DNA from 3 places in the Xanthobacter sp. 126 genome. Region 1 is predicted to be linked to each of the others. Evidence: predicted binding sites of a transcription regulator. Region 1 holds the regulator's gene; each other region holds the start of a gene.

What was found. The regulator HrcA, encoded in region 1, represses chaperone genes, less so after heat shock. The targets are predictions, from matches to a motif close to GTTAGCACTCNCNNNNNGNGAGTGCTAAC.
Region 2: the regulator HrcA is predicted to act here: its motif matches at 1,644-1,672, upstream of groES (co-chaperone GroES).
Region 3: the regulator HrcA is predicted to act here: its motif matches at 2,556-2,584, upstream of groES (co-chaperone GroES).

What each region holds. Positions count from the first base shown of each region.
Region 1 is NZ_JAFO01000001.1:657,500-663,187, reverse strand. Features, by position in the region: gene hemW (radical SAM family heme chaperone HemW) at 1-207, opposite strand, end outside; gene rdgB (RdgB/HAM1 family non-canonical purine NTP pyrophosphatase) at 234-866, opposite strand; gene rph (ribonuclease PH) at 866-1,579, opposite strand; gene hrcA (heat-inducible transcriptional repressor HrcA) at 1,737-2,837, shown strand; gene XAN126_RS26785 (DUF4062 domain-containing protein) at 2,834-4,348, shown strand; gene grpE (nucleotide exchange factor GrpE) at 4,446-5,093, shown strand; gene XAN126_RS0103005 (response regulator) at 5,112-5,534, opposite strand; gene efp (elongation factor P) at 5,684-5,688, opposite strand, start outside.
Region 2 is NZ_JAFO01000001.1:2,975,417-2,981,104, forward strand. Features, by position in the region: gene groL (chaperonin GroEL) at 1-1,094, opposite strand, end outside; gene groES (co-chaperone GroES) at 1,202-1,516, opposite strand; gene XAN126_RS0114195 (usg protein) at 1,913-2,191, shown strand; gene XAN126_RS0114200 (exopolysaccharide biosynthesis protein) at 2,428-3,030, shown strand; gene queA (tRNA preQ1(34) S-adenosylmethionine ribosyltransferase-isomerase QueA) at 3,045-4,133, shown strand; gene tgt (tRNA guanosine(34) transglycosylase Tgt) at 4,130-5,284, shown strand; gene XAN126_RS0114215 (phytoene/squalene synthase family protein) at 5,476-5,688, opposite strand, start outside.
Region 3 is NZ_JAFO01000001.1:5,081,112-5,086,799, forward strand. Features, by position in the region: gene groL (chaperonin GroEL) at 521-2,167, opposite strand; gene groES (co-chaperone GroES) at 2,221-2,511, opposite strand; gene XAN126_RS0124060 (hypothetical protein) at 2,815-3,369, shown strand; gene glsA (glutaminase A) at 3,444-4,442, opposite strand; gene XAN126_RS0124070 (TonB-dependent siderophore receptor) at 4,872-5,688, shown strand, end outside.

The DNA.
Region 1 (5,688 bases):
CGACAGCGCCCGCGCGTGTGCGATCTCGCGCCGGAAGGCCACGATAAAGCGCGCCTCGTCCGGCGGCACGAGCCGGACGTGGCTGTTGAAGTCGCAATAGGGGCATTTGGCCTTGCAGAATGGCCAATGGACGTAGACCCCGAAGCCGCCATCCGCATCTGTGGCGCCCCCGCCCCCGAACGGGAGAGGGTGCGCCGGAGCGTTCACGGAGCGCGCCGTGTTCAAGATCGTCGTCACCCCTTCAGGCACGCCTTCGAGAGCTTCAGGAAGGCGCGGGCACGATGGGAGAGCCCGAAGCCCTTGGGCGGCATGCCGTGCTTCTCGTCGGCCGTCATCTCGGCGAAGGTCTTCACATGGCCCTCGGGGAGGAACATGGGGTCGTAGCCGAACCCCTTGGCGCCACGGGGCGGCCAAACGAGGGTGCCGTCGATGGTGCCCTCGAACTCCTCCAGATGCCCGTCCGGCCAAGCGATGCAGAGCGCCGAGACGAAGCGGGCATGGCGCTGCGCCGGATCGGTGGCGCCGACCCTCTGCAGTTCCGCCTCCACCTTCTCCATGGCCATCTCGAAATCGCGATCCGGACCGGCCCAGCGGGCGGTATGGATGCCCGGCGCCCCGCCGAGGGCATCGATCACGAGGCCGCTGTCGTCGGCAAACGCCGGAAGCTGGGCGGCGTTGGCCGCCGCCACAGCCTTCAGGCGGGCGTTTCCCTCAAAGGTTGTCTCGGTCTCCTCCGGCTCGGGCAGACCGAACTCGCCGGCGGAGACGGCCTCCACCCCGTGAGGCTCCAGCAGCATCTTCATCTCGATGAGCTTGCCGGGATTGTGGGTGGCCACCACCAGCCGGCCGGTGAGCTGACGCGCCATCAGCCGATCGCCAGCTTCTGGAGGGAGACGAGCTGATCCACGCCCGAGCGGGCCAGCGACAGCAGCGAGAGCAGTTCGTCCTGGGTGAAGGGCGTCTTTTCCGCCGTGCCCTGGATTTCCACGATGCCACCAGTTCCGGTCATGACGAAATTGGCATCGGTCTCGGCCACCGAATCCTCGGCATAATCGAGGTCGAGCACGGGCGTGCCCTCGTAGATGCCGCAGGAGACCGCCGCCACGTGCTGCTTGAGCGGCATCTCCTTGATCATGGAGCGGGACTTCATCCAGCTCAGGCAATCATGAAGCGCGATCCAGGCGCCGGTGATGGAGGCGGTGCGGGTGCCGCCGTCGGCCTGGAGCACGTCGCAGTCGATGGTGATCTGCTTCTCTCCCATCGCAACGAGATCCGTGACCGAGCGGAGCGAACGCCCGATCAGGCGCTGGATCTCCTGGGTGCGGCCGGACTGCTTGCCGGTGGTGGATTCGCGCCGGGTGCGGTCGTGGGTGGCGCGGGGCAGCATGGAATATTCCGCCGTCACCCAGCCGCGTCCCTGGCCCTTCAGCCACGGCGGCAGGCGCTCCTCCAGCGTCGCGGAGACGAGAACGTGGGTGTCGCCGAACTTCACGAGGCAGGAGCCTTCCGCGTGGCGCATCACGCCCCGTTCAAAGGACACCGCGCGCATCTCGTCGGGGGCGCGCTTGCTGGGCCGCATAATGGATACCTCTTTGTGCGTCATGGGCGCTCCTTTTAGAGCGCCGCGCGCCGGGAGGAAAGCAAGGGTGGTAGGAGCCCCCGCGTGGCGCTTGAACCCGGCCCCGGCGAGGGACACATTAGAGCGAGCGAAATCCTTTGCTCCGAAGGCTGAACCCGTGGCGCTCGATCCGTTCCTGCCCCTCTCGACTGGCGGCCTCGCGCAGATCGATCAGCGTTCGCGCGAGATTTTCCGCCAGATCGTGGAGAGTTACCTCGCCACCGGTGAGCCGGTGGGCTCGCGCAACATCGCCCGCTTGATCCCCATGACCCTTTCCCCCGCCTCGGTCCGCAACGTGATGGCGGACCTCGAGGCGGCCGGGCTGATCTATGCCCCCCATACCAGCGCCGGGCGCCTGCCCACCGAGCGCGGCCTGCGCTTCTTCGTCGATGCACTCATGGAGGTGGGCGACGTCAACGAGCGTGACCGGGCCAATATCGAAACGCAGGTACTCGCCGCCGCACGCACCACCACGGTGGAAGGCGTTCTGCAGGAAGCCTCCGCTTTGCTCTCGGGCCTCGCCCGCGGCGCCGGGGTCGTCACCGCCACCAAGACCGACCCCCGCCTCAAGCATGTGGAATTCGTGCCGCTGGAACCGGGCCGCGCCCTCGTCATCCTCGTATCGGAGGATGGGCAGGTGGAAAACCGCGCGCTCGCCCTTCCGCCTGGCTTGCCGACCTCCGCCCTCACCGAGGCCACCAATTTCCTCAATGCCCACATCCGCGGACGCACCCTCTCCGACGCCCGGCAGGAGATGGAGAGCCTGCTCGCCGAGATCAACCGCGACCTCGACACCCTGACCGCCCGCGTGGTGGAGGCGGGGCTCGCCTCCTGGTCCGGCGACGGGCCGGGCGAGCGGACCCTCATTGTGCGCGGTCAGGCGAAGCTGCTGGAGGATCTCAGGGCGCTGGAGGATCTGGAGCGCATCCGCCTGCTGTTCGACGATCTCGAGACCAAGCGCGAGGTCTCGGAACTGCTCGGCCGGGCGGAAGAGGCGCAGGCGCTGCGCATCTTCATCGGCTCGGAGAACCGGCTGTTCTCCCTTTCCGGCTCCTCCACCATCGTCGCGCCCTACCGCGATGGGCAGGGACGCGTCTTGGGCGTGCTGGGTGTCATCGGCCCGACGCGGCTCAATTACGGCCGCATCGTCCCCATGGTGGACTTCACCGCCCGCCTCGTGAGCCGTGTGCTTGGCGCACCGGGTGCAGACGCTGCGTGAGGAAAGCGGCGCCTTGGTACCTTGCGCTCAACCTCAAGCTGTCCGATTTTGCATCGCACGAGATCAAGCTGGTTCCTGGGGGCAGACGCTTGCCGAGGTCGATCACTCAGTACCGAGTATTCATCGCGTCACCCGGCGGCCTTGAAGCCGAACGCCGATGCTTTCGAGAGCGGCTGGAGAAGTGCTCCCGGTCGCACGGCGAGCAACACGAGGTTCAGTTCCACCCGGTTGGGTGGGAGGACACGCTTGGCGGGGCCGGGCGCCCGCAGGAGCAGATCAACGAAGACCTCAGACAATGCGACTACGCATTGTTCATTCTCCATGACCGCTGGGGCAGTCCGACCGGCAACGGACATACATCCGGCACTGAAGAAGAGTGGAATCTGGCGGAGCAGCTGTACACCGATAAAAAGATCAGGAACATTATCCTCTGCTTTAAGGTAGTTGACCCGTCCAGGCTGAGAGACCCTGGGGAACAGCTGAAATCTGTAGTGGCATTCAAGCAAAAAATTGAATCTGATCGCAAGTATCTTTTCAAGTCGTTCCAGACAATCGACGAGTTTGGCGAGTTGATCGATAGCCATCTGGCCCGATGGCTCAAGGAGCACGTCAGCCCCTCGCATCGCCTCTCAACAGATCCACTTATTTCCCTTGAGCGTGCGCCGGCTGTCGTGGGGAGCGCCGCCGCCGAGCCAGGCCAACCCGGCTTTGCCTTCTGGTTCGCCGAAGCAAAGCGGATCAAGGAAGAGGAAGCGCCAGACCATGCCGGCGTCCTGTTCTGCGCCACCAAGGCTCAGGCAGCGGCATCCTCGGATTTCGAGTGGACGCAAGCCATGCACGCGAAAGCATTCGCCTTGTACGATTTGGGCAGATTGGAGGAAGCAGCCATAGCATTCGGTGCAATCGCAGACCGACTTATGGATGCGCCCGATACGGATCTGAAGACGAGGCATGCGAGGGCACTCTTCAACAAAGGCGTCGCGCTCGGTGCTATAGATCGCGGCGCAGAGGCAATCGCCGCCTATGACGATTTGATTGACCGCTTCGCTGACGATCCCGCGCCAGCCCTGCGCGCGCAGGTCGCCAAGGCACTCATCAACAAGGGCGTCACGCTCGGCGCGCTGGACCGCGCGACTGAAGAAATCGCCGCCTATGACGATCTAATCCTTCGCTTCGCCGACGATCCCGCGCCGGCCCTCCGAGAGCAGGTCGGCAGGGGGATTTTCAACAAAGGCTTCACGCTCGGCTCGCTGGACCGCAACGCAGAGGAAATCGCCGCCTATGACGATCTGATCGCTCGCTTTGCCGATGATCCCGTGCCGGCCCTCCGAGAGCAGGTCGGGAATGCACTCTTCAACAAGGGCGTCACGCTCAGTGCGCTGGACCGCGACCCCGAGGCAATCGCGGCATATGACGATTTGATCGCGCGCTTCGCCGACGATCCCGCGCCTTTGATCCAAGAAATCGTCTCCAAAGCCAAAACACAAAGGGACGCGCTCAATCAATCTTGATTTTTCCCCCCATCGCCCCGATATGCGCCGGGACGATTGGCCTTTGCCCGGCGGCCTAGTGACCTCGGGCGAATCTCAAGGCAGGGGAAGTAACCGGATGAGCGAGCAGAAGCGCGCGCCCGAGACCGGCGGCGACGCAAGCGAAAACGGTGCCGCGCAGGGCAATGCGCAGGTGAACGAGGCGACCGCCGAGGCGGAAGCCACCGCTATGGCGGACGCCGCCATCGGCGGCCCGGCGGGCGACAAGGCGCGCCTGGAAGCCGAGATCGCGAGCCTCAAGGACAAGTTCCTGCGCGCCTTCGCGGAGGCGGAGAATGTGCGCCGCCGCGCCGAGAAAGAGATCCAGGACGCCAAGACCTACGGCATCGCCTCCTTCGCCCGCGACGTGCTGAACGTGGCGGACGATCTCGCCCGGGCCCTCGGCTCGGTGGAAGCGGACGCAAAGGCGACCGCAGAAGGCAGCTTCAAGGCGCTGCTGGACGGCCTGGAGCTGACCGAGCGCGGCCTCGTGAAGGCGCTGGAGAAGCACGGCATCCGCAAGATCGAGCCGAAGGGGGAGAAGTTCGATCCCAACCTTCATCAGGCCATGTTCGAGGTGCCGGACCCGAGCGTGCCGACCGGTACCGTGGTGCAGGTGGTGCAGGCCGGCTACGTCATCGGCGAGCGCGTTCTGCGGCCCGCCATGGTCGGTGTCGCCCGCGGTGGCCCGAAGGCTGAGGCGAACAAGGCCGCCGGCGCGGCCTGAATCAGGCTATCTGGAAGATCACATATCGTTGGAGGCGGCGACATCCCGCCTCCCGCGGTCGCTGCCGCCTGGGCCGCGACCCGATCCGATGAGGTCGGCAAGCGCATCGGCGATGACACGGCTGGTGTATGGCTTGGCCACCCGCGGCGCGTCGACGAATTCCGCCGGCATGCGCACGCTGCCAGTATAGCCCGAGCAGAAAATGAAGGGGATGCCGCGCTCGGCCAGGACCGCCGCGGCCGGATAGACCGGCTCGCCCGCAAGGTTCACGTCGAGGATCGCGGCGTCGATGCGCTCGGACGACGCGGCCGAGACCGCCGCGGCGAGGCTTGCGATCGGCCCGACCACGGTGTAGCCCAGCGACCTCAGATTGTCTTCGAGCCCCAGTGCCACGAGAAACTCGTCCTCAACGACGAGCACCCGCCTTCCCGACAAGATCATTCTTCAACGCCTTGGCTGACTGCATGTCCCCTCAGGGCCATGTCGGGGGTCAACCAGCGGCCGGGGGAAAAGTTCCACGCCCCGCAGCAAGGTGTTGAAAGAAAACCGGAAGGGCCGGAAACCGTCCTTCCGGGATCACAAGCGGAAGGTCAGT
Region 2 (5,688 bases), 2.3 Mb from region 1:
GCCTTCTCGCGGTCATAGTCGGAGGTGGTGGTCTCGATCTGGGCGCGGATCTGGGCGATGCGCGCCTCGATGTCGGCCTTCTCACCGGCACCGTCGACGATCGTGGTGTTCTCCTTCTCGATCACCACCTTCTTGGCGCGGCCGAGCATGGAGAGGTTCACGCTGTCGAGCTTGATGCCGACTTCCTCGGAGATCACGGTGCCGCCGGTGAGGATGGCGATATCCTGCAGCATGGCCTTGCGGCGATCACCGAAGCCGGGCGCCTTCACGGCCGCGACCTTGAGGCCGCCGCGCAGCTTGTTGACCACGAGGGTGGCCAGCGCCTCGCCTTCCACGTCCTCGGCGATGATCAGCAGCGGACGGGCCGACTGCACCACCGCCTCGAGCACGGGCAGCAGCTCCTGCAGGCCGGCGAGCTTCTTCTCGTTGATGAGGATGTAGGGCTCCTCGAACTCGACGCGCATCTTCTCCGCATTGGTGATGAAGTACGGAGAGAGATAGCCGCGGTCGAACTGCATGCCTTCCACGACATCCAGCTCGGTCTCGGCGGTCTTGGCTTCCTCGACGGTGATGACACCCTCGTTGCCGACCTTCTTCATCGCCTCGGCGAGGAACTTGCCGACCTCGGCGTCGCCATTGGCGGAGATGGTGCCGACCTGGGCAATCTCGTCGTTGGACGTCACCTTGCGCGAGTTGGCGGCAAGATCCTTGACGATGGCGTCCACCGCGACGTCGATGCCGCGCTTCAGGTCCATCGGGTTCATGCCGGCGGCAACCGCCTTGGCGCCTTCCTTCACGATGGCCTGGGCCAGCACGGTGGCGGTGGTGGTGCCGTCGCCGGCGAGGTCGTTGGTCTTGGAGGCGACCTCACGCACGAGCTGGGCGCCGAGATTCTCGAACTTGTCCTCGAGCTCGATCTCCTTGGCCACCGACACACCGTCCTTGGTGATGCGGGGGGCGCCGAAGCTCTTCTCGATCACCACGTTGCGGCCCTTGGGGCCGAGCGTGACCTTCACGGCGTTGGCGAGGATGTCGACGCCGCGCAGAACCTTGTCGCGCGCGTCTACGGAGAATTTCACGTCCTTGGCAGCCATGTGGCGTGCTCCTTCAGATTGGGACGATTAAACGGGATGGCGAATGCCGCGGGATCGGGCGCCTGGGGCTGCCTCGGCCCTGCGACTGAAAATCAGGCCGCCTGAGTTCAGGCCGCTTTCTTGGCGCCGGCCGCGTTCTCGATGACGCCGAGGATGTCGCTCTCCTTCATGATGAGGAGATCCTGGCCGTCGATCTTCACTTCGGTGCCGGACCACTTGCCGAACAGCACGATGTCGCCAGCCTTGACGTCGAGCGCCACCAGTTCGCCCTTCTCGTTACGGGCGCCGGGACCGACCGCGACGACTTCGCCCTGCTGCGGCTTCTCCTTGGCGGTGTCGGGGATGATGATGCCGCCGGCCGACTTCTGCTCGGCCTCAATGCGCTTGACGACCACGCGGTCGTGCAGGGGACGGAAACCCATAGGGAAACCTCCGGTTCGATGTTGTCCATCGGGGTTGCCTGTTTTGAAGGCGCCGGGAACCCCTCCACCCGGCCCGACCGCGATCTAAGGGCGGGAAATTGGAGCCGCAAGGGGGCGGCTCAAAAAATTTAGCACTCAAGGGAACTGAGTGCCAGCAGCCCGTCTCCCTTCAGTTTGAGCGGAAGACGGGCGGCTCACCAGGCACGCACGGCGCGAGCCCGGGCGCGACCCGGCGCTGTCAGCAGTCCGGATCGAAGGCTGCTAGGGCATTGTTTTTGCAGACGGAAACCATTCTTTAGCCTTGGCCCCGGCAAAGTGTGTAGCCGACAATGAAGTGTCCGGTCCCGTCTTCCCCAGCCCTGTTGGCGGCGGGGCCGCGGATTGGAGGTGTGACCCATGGCTGCCAAGGTGTCGCGTGACTTCGTCCTGCAGATGGAAGGCTACGGCCTCGCCACGGCCGAGATCCTTTATCGCATGCCCGACCACCCCGGCCTGCTCCAGACCTTCCTCTGGCAGGACTACGACCTGTGCCCGCGCTTTCCGGAGCTGAACAAGTTCCTGGAATTCTGGCGACGCGAGATCGCGGGGCCGCTCCATTCCGTGCGCGTCGCCCATTCCGGCCTCATCAAGCCCGCCGAGTTGCGGTCCGTGGACGGAATGTTCCTTTTGAACTGATGTGGAGCAATCTCCCTGCGTCAGGGACTTTCCGTATCAGTCAACGGTCTTTATGGTTTCGATCGGGCGGTGAGGACATGCACGTCCCCGCGGGGGTGGGGCGTGCATGTCCGCTCAATTCCATGTGCGGCGTGATGGGAACAGCGCAGGCCTGACCCAGCGGAATTTTTGCGCCCCAGTGCCCTCCCGCTGCCGTTTTCCGGTTGTAGCTGAAGCGTCCATTCCATGAGGGCGCCTTGGATCACCGCACGCCACGAACCTCCGAACTCCTGGCCGCCGTGCTCGCCGCGCAGGAGGGGGATCAGGTCGCCATCGGCGATCTTGTGAACGCGCTGCGCAATCGCGCCTTCGGCATTCTCTTCCTCATCTTCGGCATACCCAACTGCATCCCCATGCCGCCGGGCATCCCGGTGGTGTGCGGCATCATCCTCGGCCTCATCGGCCTGCAGATGATGCTGGGCCGGCAGGAATTGTGGCTGCCGGCGTGGATCGCCCGCCGCACCTTCTCCCGCGCCATGCTGGAATCGATCGTCATCCGCTCTCGGCCGTGGATCGAGCGGTTCGAGCGCGTCTCCCGCCCCCGCTTCGAAGAGTTCGCCGGCCCCACGGCCCGGCGGATCGTGGGCGCGACCGTGGTGGTGCTGGGCTTCATCCTGTTGCTGCCCATCCCCTTCCTCGGCAATCTGCCACCGGGATTTGCCGTCTGCATCTTCGGCCTCGGCCTCGTGGAGCGGGACGGCCTCGTCATCCTCGCCGGCTTCGGGGCGACGATCCTCGGGCTGATGGTGACAGCGCTGATGAGTTGGGCCATCTACCAGGGCGCCATTGCCATCTTTTGAGACTTCCCCCCTCCATGCGTGTCGACGCCTTCGACTTCCACCTCCCCGAGGAGCGCATCGCCCTGCGCCCCGCCGAGCCGCGCGATACGGCGCGGATGCTCGTCGTCCGCCCCGGCGCCACGCCGGAGCTGGAGGACCGCATCGTGCGCGACCTGCCGGACTTCCTGCGGCCCGGCGATGCGGTGGTGGTGAACGACACCCGCGTCATCCCCGCCGCGCTGGAGGGCGTCCGCTCGCGCGAGGGCGGCTCGGACGTGGCGGTGGAGGCGAACCTCATCAAGCGTCTCGCGCCGGACCGCTGGCGCGCCTTCGCCAAGCCGGGCAAGCGCCTGCGTGTCGGCGACCGCATCCGCTTCGGCGGCGAGGGCGGCGCCTGCCTGCTGGGCACGCTCGATGCGACCGTTGCGGCCAAGGAGGACGACGGCTCCATCGTCCTCACCTTCGATTTCGCCGGAGACGTGCTGGACGAGGCGGTAGCGGCCGTGGGGCACATGCCCATCCCGCCCTATATCGCCGCCCGCCGCCACGAGGATGCGCGGGACAAGGACGACTACCAGACCCTGTTCGCCCGCGTGGCCGGCTCGGTGGCGGCGCCGACCGCGAGCCTGCATTTCACGCCCGATCTCCTCGCCCGCACGGCCGCCGCCGGAGCGGCGCTGCACAAGGTGACGCTGCATGTGGGCGCGGGCACCTTTCTGCCGGTGAAGGCCGATGACACCTCCGGCCACACGATGCACGCCGAGTGGGGAGAGGTAACGCGCGAGACGGCGGACGCCCTCAATGCGGTGAAGGCGAAGGGCGGGCGCATCTTCACCATCGGCTCCACCTCCACCCGGCTGATCGAGAGCGCGGCGGGAGAGGACGGCGCCATCCGGCCCTTCGTGGGGGAGACGGACATCTTCATCACCCCCGGCTACCGTTTCCGCGCGGTGGACGGAATGCTCACCAACTTCCACCTGCCACGCTCGACGCTGGTGATGCTGGTGGCGGCCTTCATCGGCCATGAGGCGCAGAAGCGCGCCTATGCCCATGCGATTGCGGAAAATTACCGCTTCTATTCCTATGGCGATGCGTGCCTGCTTCTGCCACAAGGCGGCGCATGACGTCCGACACGCCTGCCGACACCTTTTCCTTCACCCTCTCCGCCACCGACGGCGCCGCCCGCACCGGCTTCGTCTCGACACCGCGCGGGCGCATCCGCACGCCGGCCTTCATGCCGGTGGGGACAGCCGCGACGGTGAAGGGGCTCTATTTCGACCAGGTGAAGGCGGCAGGCGCCGACATTGTGCTCGGCAACACCTATCACCTCATGCTGCGCCCCGGCGCCGAGCGGGTGGCGAAGCTCGGCGGCCTGCACAAATTCATGCGCTGGGACGGGCCGATCCTCACCGATTCCGGCGGCTTCCAGGTGATGAGCCTGTCCTCGCTCCGCAAGATGAGCGAACAGGGCGTCACCTTCCGCTCCCATGTGGACGGCGCCTATCACGAGATGAGCCCGGAACGCTCGGTGGAGATCCAGGGCCTGCTTGGCGCCGACATCCAGATGCAGCTCGACGAGTGCGTGCGCCTGCCCTGCACCGACGAGGAGGCCGAGCGCGCCATGCGCCTGTCGCTTCGCTGGGCCGAGCGCTCCAAGCGTGCGTTCGAGACGCAGCCCAAGGGCCGCGCGCTCTTCGGCATCGTGCAGGGCGGCGCCGTGCCGGCGCTGCGGGTCGAGTCGGCCCGCGCGCTCGCGGACATGGACTTCCCCGGCTATTCCATCGGCGGCCTTGCGGTGGGCGAGCCGCAGGAGGTCATGCTCGCCATGATCGAGACGGTGGCGCCGCATCTGCCCACCACCAAACCGCGCTATCTCATGGGCGTCGGCACGCCGGACGACCTTCTGGAGAGCGTCGCGCGCGGCATCGACATGTTCGACTGCGTGATGCCCACCCGCTCCGGGCGGCACGCTTTGGCCTTCACCCGCTTCGGCCGCATCAACCTGAAGAATGCCCGCCACGCGGAAGACCCCCGTCCCCTCGACGAGGAGAGCGACTGCCCGGCTTTGCGCGACTATTCCCGCGCCTATCTCCACCACCTCGTGCGCTGCGAGGAAATGCTGGGTGCCATGCTGATCTCGTGGGCCAACATCCACTACTACCAGCAGCTCATGGCCGGCGCCCGCGCCGCCATCGCGGCGGGTCGGTATGGGGACTATGTGGCGGAGACGAAGGAAGGCTGGGCGCGGGGCGACCTGCCGTTGTGGGAAGGCTGAAGGGCGGGCGCGGGACGGCCGGCTCCCTGGGCTCCCCACCCTTCCTTTCCAGAGCCGTCATCGCCCGGCTCGTCCAGACGATCCACGGAATGGCAGGGTCGGCTCTCGGTTGACCGGCAGCCTTCAGGCGGCGGCGTGGATGCCCCGGATGAACCGGGGCATGACAGCGTGAGGGGACGACAAGGCCCCTCTCAGAACCAGATGCGTCCGCGCACGGCCTGCTGGGCGGCCCACCACATGGCGAACTGACGGCGGAAGGGTGAGAGGCCGGCCGGCTGGCGGAACGGGTTGCGCACCTTGGCCAGCGCCTTGAGATCACCAGCCACCAGCGCCAGCGGCAGGAAAGGCGCGGCGATGGAGGTGGCGGCATAGGTCTGCCCCGCCGCATCGCGCGCCGCATCGAG
Region 3 (5,688 bases), 4.4 Mb from region 1:
GCACAGAGCCAATATCGCCGTCGTCCTCCGACTTGATCGGAGGACCCATGGTGACGTTTGTTCTGCGCTTCGGCTGCCCGCTCAGGCGAAGGGATGGGCCCTCCGGTCACGCCGGAGGGCGACGGCGGTTTGGGCCGCCCTCGCGTCCCGGACGCATGCAGCGCCAGCGGAATGCGAGCCGGGACGGATCCGCCGAAGGCGCTTCTTCAAACTACCGCTCTCAGGCATTGCCCCGCTGCGCGGGAACTCGTGCGCTGGTCCCCGGATCAGCGCTCCGGCTGCGCCGTCGCTTGTCCGGGGCGCAGAACCCGCATGGCCGTCGTCCTCCGACTTGATCGGAGGACCCATCGCGCCGTTTGCCGCGCCCTTCGGCCGCCCGCTTCGGCGGAGGGATGGGCCCTCGATCAAGTCGGAGGGCGACGCCGGGAAAGAAGGTCGGCGCAGAAACAAACGCGCGGCCCAAAAGAAAAGGGCGCGGCCGAAGCCGCGCCCTTTCCCAATTCCCGGATGGGAAGATGGATCAGAAGTCCATGCCGCCCATGCCACCCATGCCGCCGCCGGGCATGGAGGGCATGCCGCTCTCGCGCTTGGGCAGCTCGGCGACGAGCGCCTCGGTGGTGACGATCAGGGCCGCGATGGAGGCGGCGTCCTGGAGGGCGGTGCGCACGACCTTGGCCGGATCGACGATGCCGGCGGCGATCATGTCCACATACTCTTCCGTCTGGGCGTTGAAGCCGAAGGACGGATCGTTGGACTCCTGCACCTTGCCCACCACGATGGAGCCTTCCACGCCGGAATTCTCGGCGATCTGGCGGATGGGGGCCTCGAGGGCGCGCAGGACGATCTTGATGCCGGCCTTGATGTCGGCATTGTCGGAGGTGACCTTCTCCACCGCCGCCTTGGCGCGGAGCAGGGCGACACCACCGCCGGGGACGATGCCCTCTTCCACCGCAGCGCGGGTGGCGTTGAGCGCGTCGTCAACGCGGTCCTTCTTCTCCTTCACCTCGACCTCGGTCGAGCCGCCGACGCGGATCACCGCGACACCGCCCGCGAGCTTGGCCAGACGCTCCTGGAGCTTCTCGCGGTCGTAGTCCGAGGAGGTCTCCTCGATCTGCGCCTTGATCTGGTTCACGCGGGCCTCGATGTCGGCCTTCTCGCCGACGCCGTCCACGATGGTGGTCTTTTCCTTCTCGAGGATGACCTTCTTGGCGCGGCCGAGCTGGGCGATGGTGACGTTCTCGAGCTTGATGCCGAGATCCTCGGAGATCACGGTGCCGCCGGTGAGGATGGCAATGTCCTCAAGCATCGCCTTGCGGCGATCACCGAAGCCGGGAGCCTTCACGGCCGCGACCTTCAGGCCACCGCGCAGCTTGTTGACCACGAGGGTGGCGAGCGCCTCGCCTTCCACGTCCTCGGCGATGATGACGAGGGGACGGCCGGTCTGCACCACGGCCTCGAGGACCGGCAGGATCGGCTGGAGGCCGGAGAGCTTCTTGTCGAAGATGAGCAGGAAGGGCTCTTCCAGGTCGGCGATCATCTTCTCCGCATTCGTGATGAAATAGGGAGAGAGATAGCCGCGGTCGAACTGCATGCCCTCGACCACTTCGAGCTCGGTCTCGGCGGTCTTGGCTTCCTCGACGGTGATGACGCCCTCGTTGCCCACGCGCTGCATGGCGCCGGCGATCATCTCGCCGATGGAGGCATCGCCGTTGGCGGAGATGGTGCCGACCTGCGCGACTTCCGCGGAGGAGGAGACCTTCTTGGCGCGGGCGCGGATGTCGGCGATGGCCGCGGCGACGGCGAGGTCGATGCCGCGCTTCAGGTCCATCGGGTTCATGCCGGCGGCGACCGACTTGGCGCCTTCCTTCACGATGGCCTGGGCCAGAACGGTGGCGGTGGTGGTGCCGTCGCCGGCGAGGTCGTTGGTCTTGGAGGCGACCTCACGCACGAGCTGGGCGCCGAGGTTCTCGAACTTGTCCTCGAGCTCGATCTCCTTGGCCACCGACACACCGTCCTTGGTGATGCGGGGGGCGCCGAAGCTCTTCTCGATGACCACGTTGCGGCCCTTGGGGCCGAGGGTCACCTTCACCGCATTGGCGAGGATGTCGACGCCGCGCAGCAGCTTCTCGCGCGCGTCCGAGGAGAACTTTACTTCTTTGGCAGCCATAACGGCCTCCTTGTGATTCTGTTTCGGTGGACCGGCTCAGAAGCGCGGACGCATCACTTGGCGATGACGCCGAGGATGTCGCTTTCCTTCATGATGAGCAGGTCCTGGCCGTCGATCTTGACCTCGGTGCCGGACCACTTGCCGAACAGCACGCGGTCGCCGGCCTGCACGTCGAGCGGGACGAGCTTGCCGCTCTCGTCACGGGCACCGGCGCCCACCGCGATCACCTCGCCCTCCTGGGGCTTTTCCTTGGCGGTGTCGGGGATGATGATGCCGCCGGCGGTCTTCTGCTCGGCTTCGATGCGCTTGACGACCACGCGGTCGTGCAGAGGACGGAAGGACATGGGTCGTTACCTCTTCGGGGGGAGCGCGAGCCTTGGCCCGCCGTTCTGGCACTCCCGAATGAAGAGTGCCAAGCTCGTCGCGGAGATAAGGGCGCGCCCGGCGAACGTCAAGGCGCGCTGCAGCAATCGGTGGGCTAGCAAAGCGGTAACGAGCCGTGGGATAAGCTGTTCAGGAGCTGAGGCTTGACGGCGGGCGGGGGCGATGCGGACGGCATCGACGTCGACGGCGCAAGCCTTTATGGTCAGGCGACTGCCTGGGTGGTCGCATTCTTGTTCCAGGCGGCGGGAGGCCTCGGAAAGCACATGACGAAGATGGTTGCGGGATCCAAGTCTGCTTTCGAGCGATCTGTGTTCGGGCGGTCCGCGTTCGGATGGACGGCCTTCGGGCGGCCGCGCGCCGCGCTGGCCGGCGCTGCCCTTGCCGTGCTGGCCCTCGGCCTCGCCGGCTGCGAGACCACCCCTTCCGCGCCCCCGCCGGCCGCGCGCCCGGTCTTTACCAGCCCGATCCCGCCCGACCGGCTCGTCGGCCGCTGGGGCCTCGCCGCCTATCACCGGCCGGACGACGCCACCCGCACCGAGGCCCAGGCCAAGGCCTCCTGCGGCAACCAGCCCTATGTCATTACCGCCGGCACCAATGGCGGCGTGATGATGTATCTCGCCGACGACAACAAGCTGACCGAGCTGGTCTCCAAGCAGGTGGGCAACGGCCCGGTCTATATCGGCCCGCCCGACGACCCGGCCGGCGGCGAGCGCGACCGTCAGGTGGTGCGCTTCGACAACAACATCCTGGTGCTGAAGTTCGTCGATCCGGAAGTGGCCAAGCGCTACGGCACCATGGTCTACGTGCGCTGCTCGTGACCTGAGGGGCCGCGCGCCCCTCTTCTGCGCCGGAGGCTCACCGCCCGAAGGCAGCAAAAAAACCCAAGCATGGCTCAGCGCCCGAGGGCGCTGAGCATGGCGGACCCGCGGTTGGTGGGGTCGAACACGTGCAGGCCCAGTTCCTCGGCCAGTTCCCGGAAGGCGGCGATGCCGCGCACGGAATTGCCGCGCCCGTCGAGCCGCGGTGAATAGGTGGCGATGCCGAGCTGGCGGTTGACCACCCCGAGGATGCCGCCGCCCACCCCGCTCTTGGCCGGCACGCCCACGTCGAACGCCCAGTTGCCGGCGAAATTGTACATTCCGCAGGTGAACATCACGGCCAGCGTGGCACGCACCGCGTCCACCGCGAAAGCCGTCGTGCCGGTGAGCGGGTTCTCGCCGATATTGGCCAGCGTCGCCCCCATGCGGGCGAGGTCGCTGGCCGTCACCAGAATGGAGCACTGGCGGAAATAGAGGTCCAGCGTCGCGTCCACCCCGGCGGTGAGGGTGCCGGCGCTGGTGAGGAGGTGCGCGATGCCGCGGTTGCGGTGGGCCGTCTCCGCCTCCGAGCGGAACACCGCCTCGTCCACCGCGAGCCGCCGCCCCGCCGCCGCTGAAAAGCGATCCAGCACGAACTCCAGCGCCTCGGCGCCGAGATGCTCCACCAGCAGGCCGGAAACGGTGATGGCCCCGGCATTCACCATGGGGTTGAAGGGCCGGTTGGTCTTGGCATCGAAGACTATGGCGTTGAAGGCGTCGCCCGAGGGCTCCACCCCGACGCGGGAGAGCACCTTTTCGCGGCCGGCCACTTCGAGGGCGAGACAGAAGGCAAATGCCTTCGAAATCGACTGGATGGTGAACGCCACGTCGGCATCCCCCACCGAGACCACTTCTCCCTCCACCGAAACGGCGGCGATGCCGAAGCGGTCCGGGTCCACCAGCGCCAGCTCGGGAATGTAGTCGGCGAGGGCGCCGGAGATATCGGTGCGGCTGCGCTCATAGGTGTGGCGCACCACCGTCTCCAGACCGTAGCCGGCCGGCACCGCGGGAGCCGCGTGCGGGCTCGCATCCATCTCTTCCCCCTTGCCGACCACAGGCATGGACCAGGCGGCCGCGTCCCGGTGAGCAAAGCACAAGCCGTGCCACAGCGGCCCGCCCGACCCGTCCAGTCCGTTGCGCCGCAAGGAGGAAACCGCATCAGCTGGAATTAGTCTATTTCTAGTCTTGGTGCAGATCAGAACAGTTATCGTTTTGAGACAATCCAATATTATCCGACCTCGGCCCCTGCATATTGCCCCTGCGGTATCTGCTTAATAAAAGAGAATGAAGTATTCTCAATTGCGTCGAGCCCCGCGATGCCCGTCTTTGCACCTCATCCGTACGATCATCGCCGCCAGAACAAGGGCTCCCTGGGTCGCAAAAGCCGGCATAGTCTCGCCGGGAAACCGTTCACGACCATCGCGCTTACGGCCAGATCTCTGCTCACCACATCCGCTTTGATCGTGCCCGTCAGCTTCGGCACGGCACAGGCGCAGGAGGCGGCGCCGTCCGTCGCGTTGCCCACCGTGAACGTCGAGGGCGTGGCCGAGACCGCCTGGGGGCCGGTGGACGGCTATGTGGCCACGCGCTCAGCCGCCGGCACCAAGACAGACACGCCGCTCATCGAGACCCCGCGCTCCATCTCGGTGGTCACGCGGCAGGAGATGGACGACCGGGCGGTGCAGAACGTGGTGGACGCCGTGTCCTACACCGCAGGCGTGCTCACCGGCGCCTACGGGTATGATCCGCGGTTCGACGACATCTACATCCGCGGCTTCGCCGTAACCTCGCGGGGCGACTTCCGCGACGGCCTGTCCCAATTCTCCGGCAATTTCGCCTATTGGCGCACCGACCCCTCCGGCCTCGAGCGCATCGACGTCATCAAGGGACCGGCCGGCGTGCTCTACGGCCAGACCGTGCCGGGCGGCCTCATCAACCGCATCTCCAAGATGCCGGTGGACAAGACCTTCGCGGAAGTGGAGGCGCAGCTCGGCGACCCGGCCTGGTCGCAGGCCGCGTTCGATGTGGGCGGCCGGGCCAATGCGGACGGCAGCGTGCTCTACCGCCTCACCGGCCTCGCCCGGGCGGCCGACGGCACCGTGAGCTACACCACCAACAACGCCCTCTACCTCGCCCCGTCGGTGACGTTCCAGAACGACACCACGCGCCTCACCATCCTCGCCAACGTGCTGGACAGCCGGGTGCCGTCCAACACCCAGTATTGGCAGACCCCCACCACGCTCACCCGCATCCCCATGGGGACTACCTACAACTCCATCC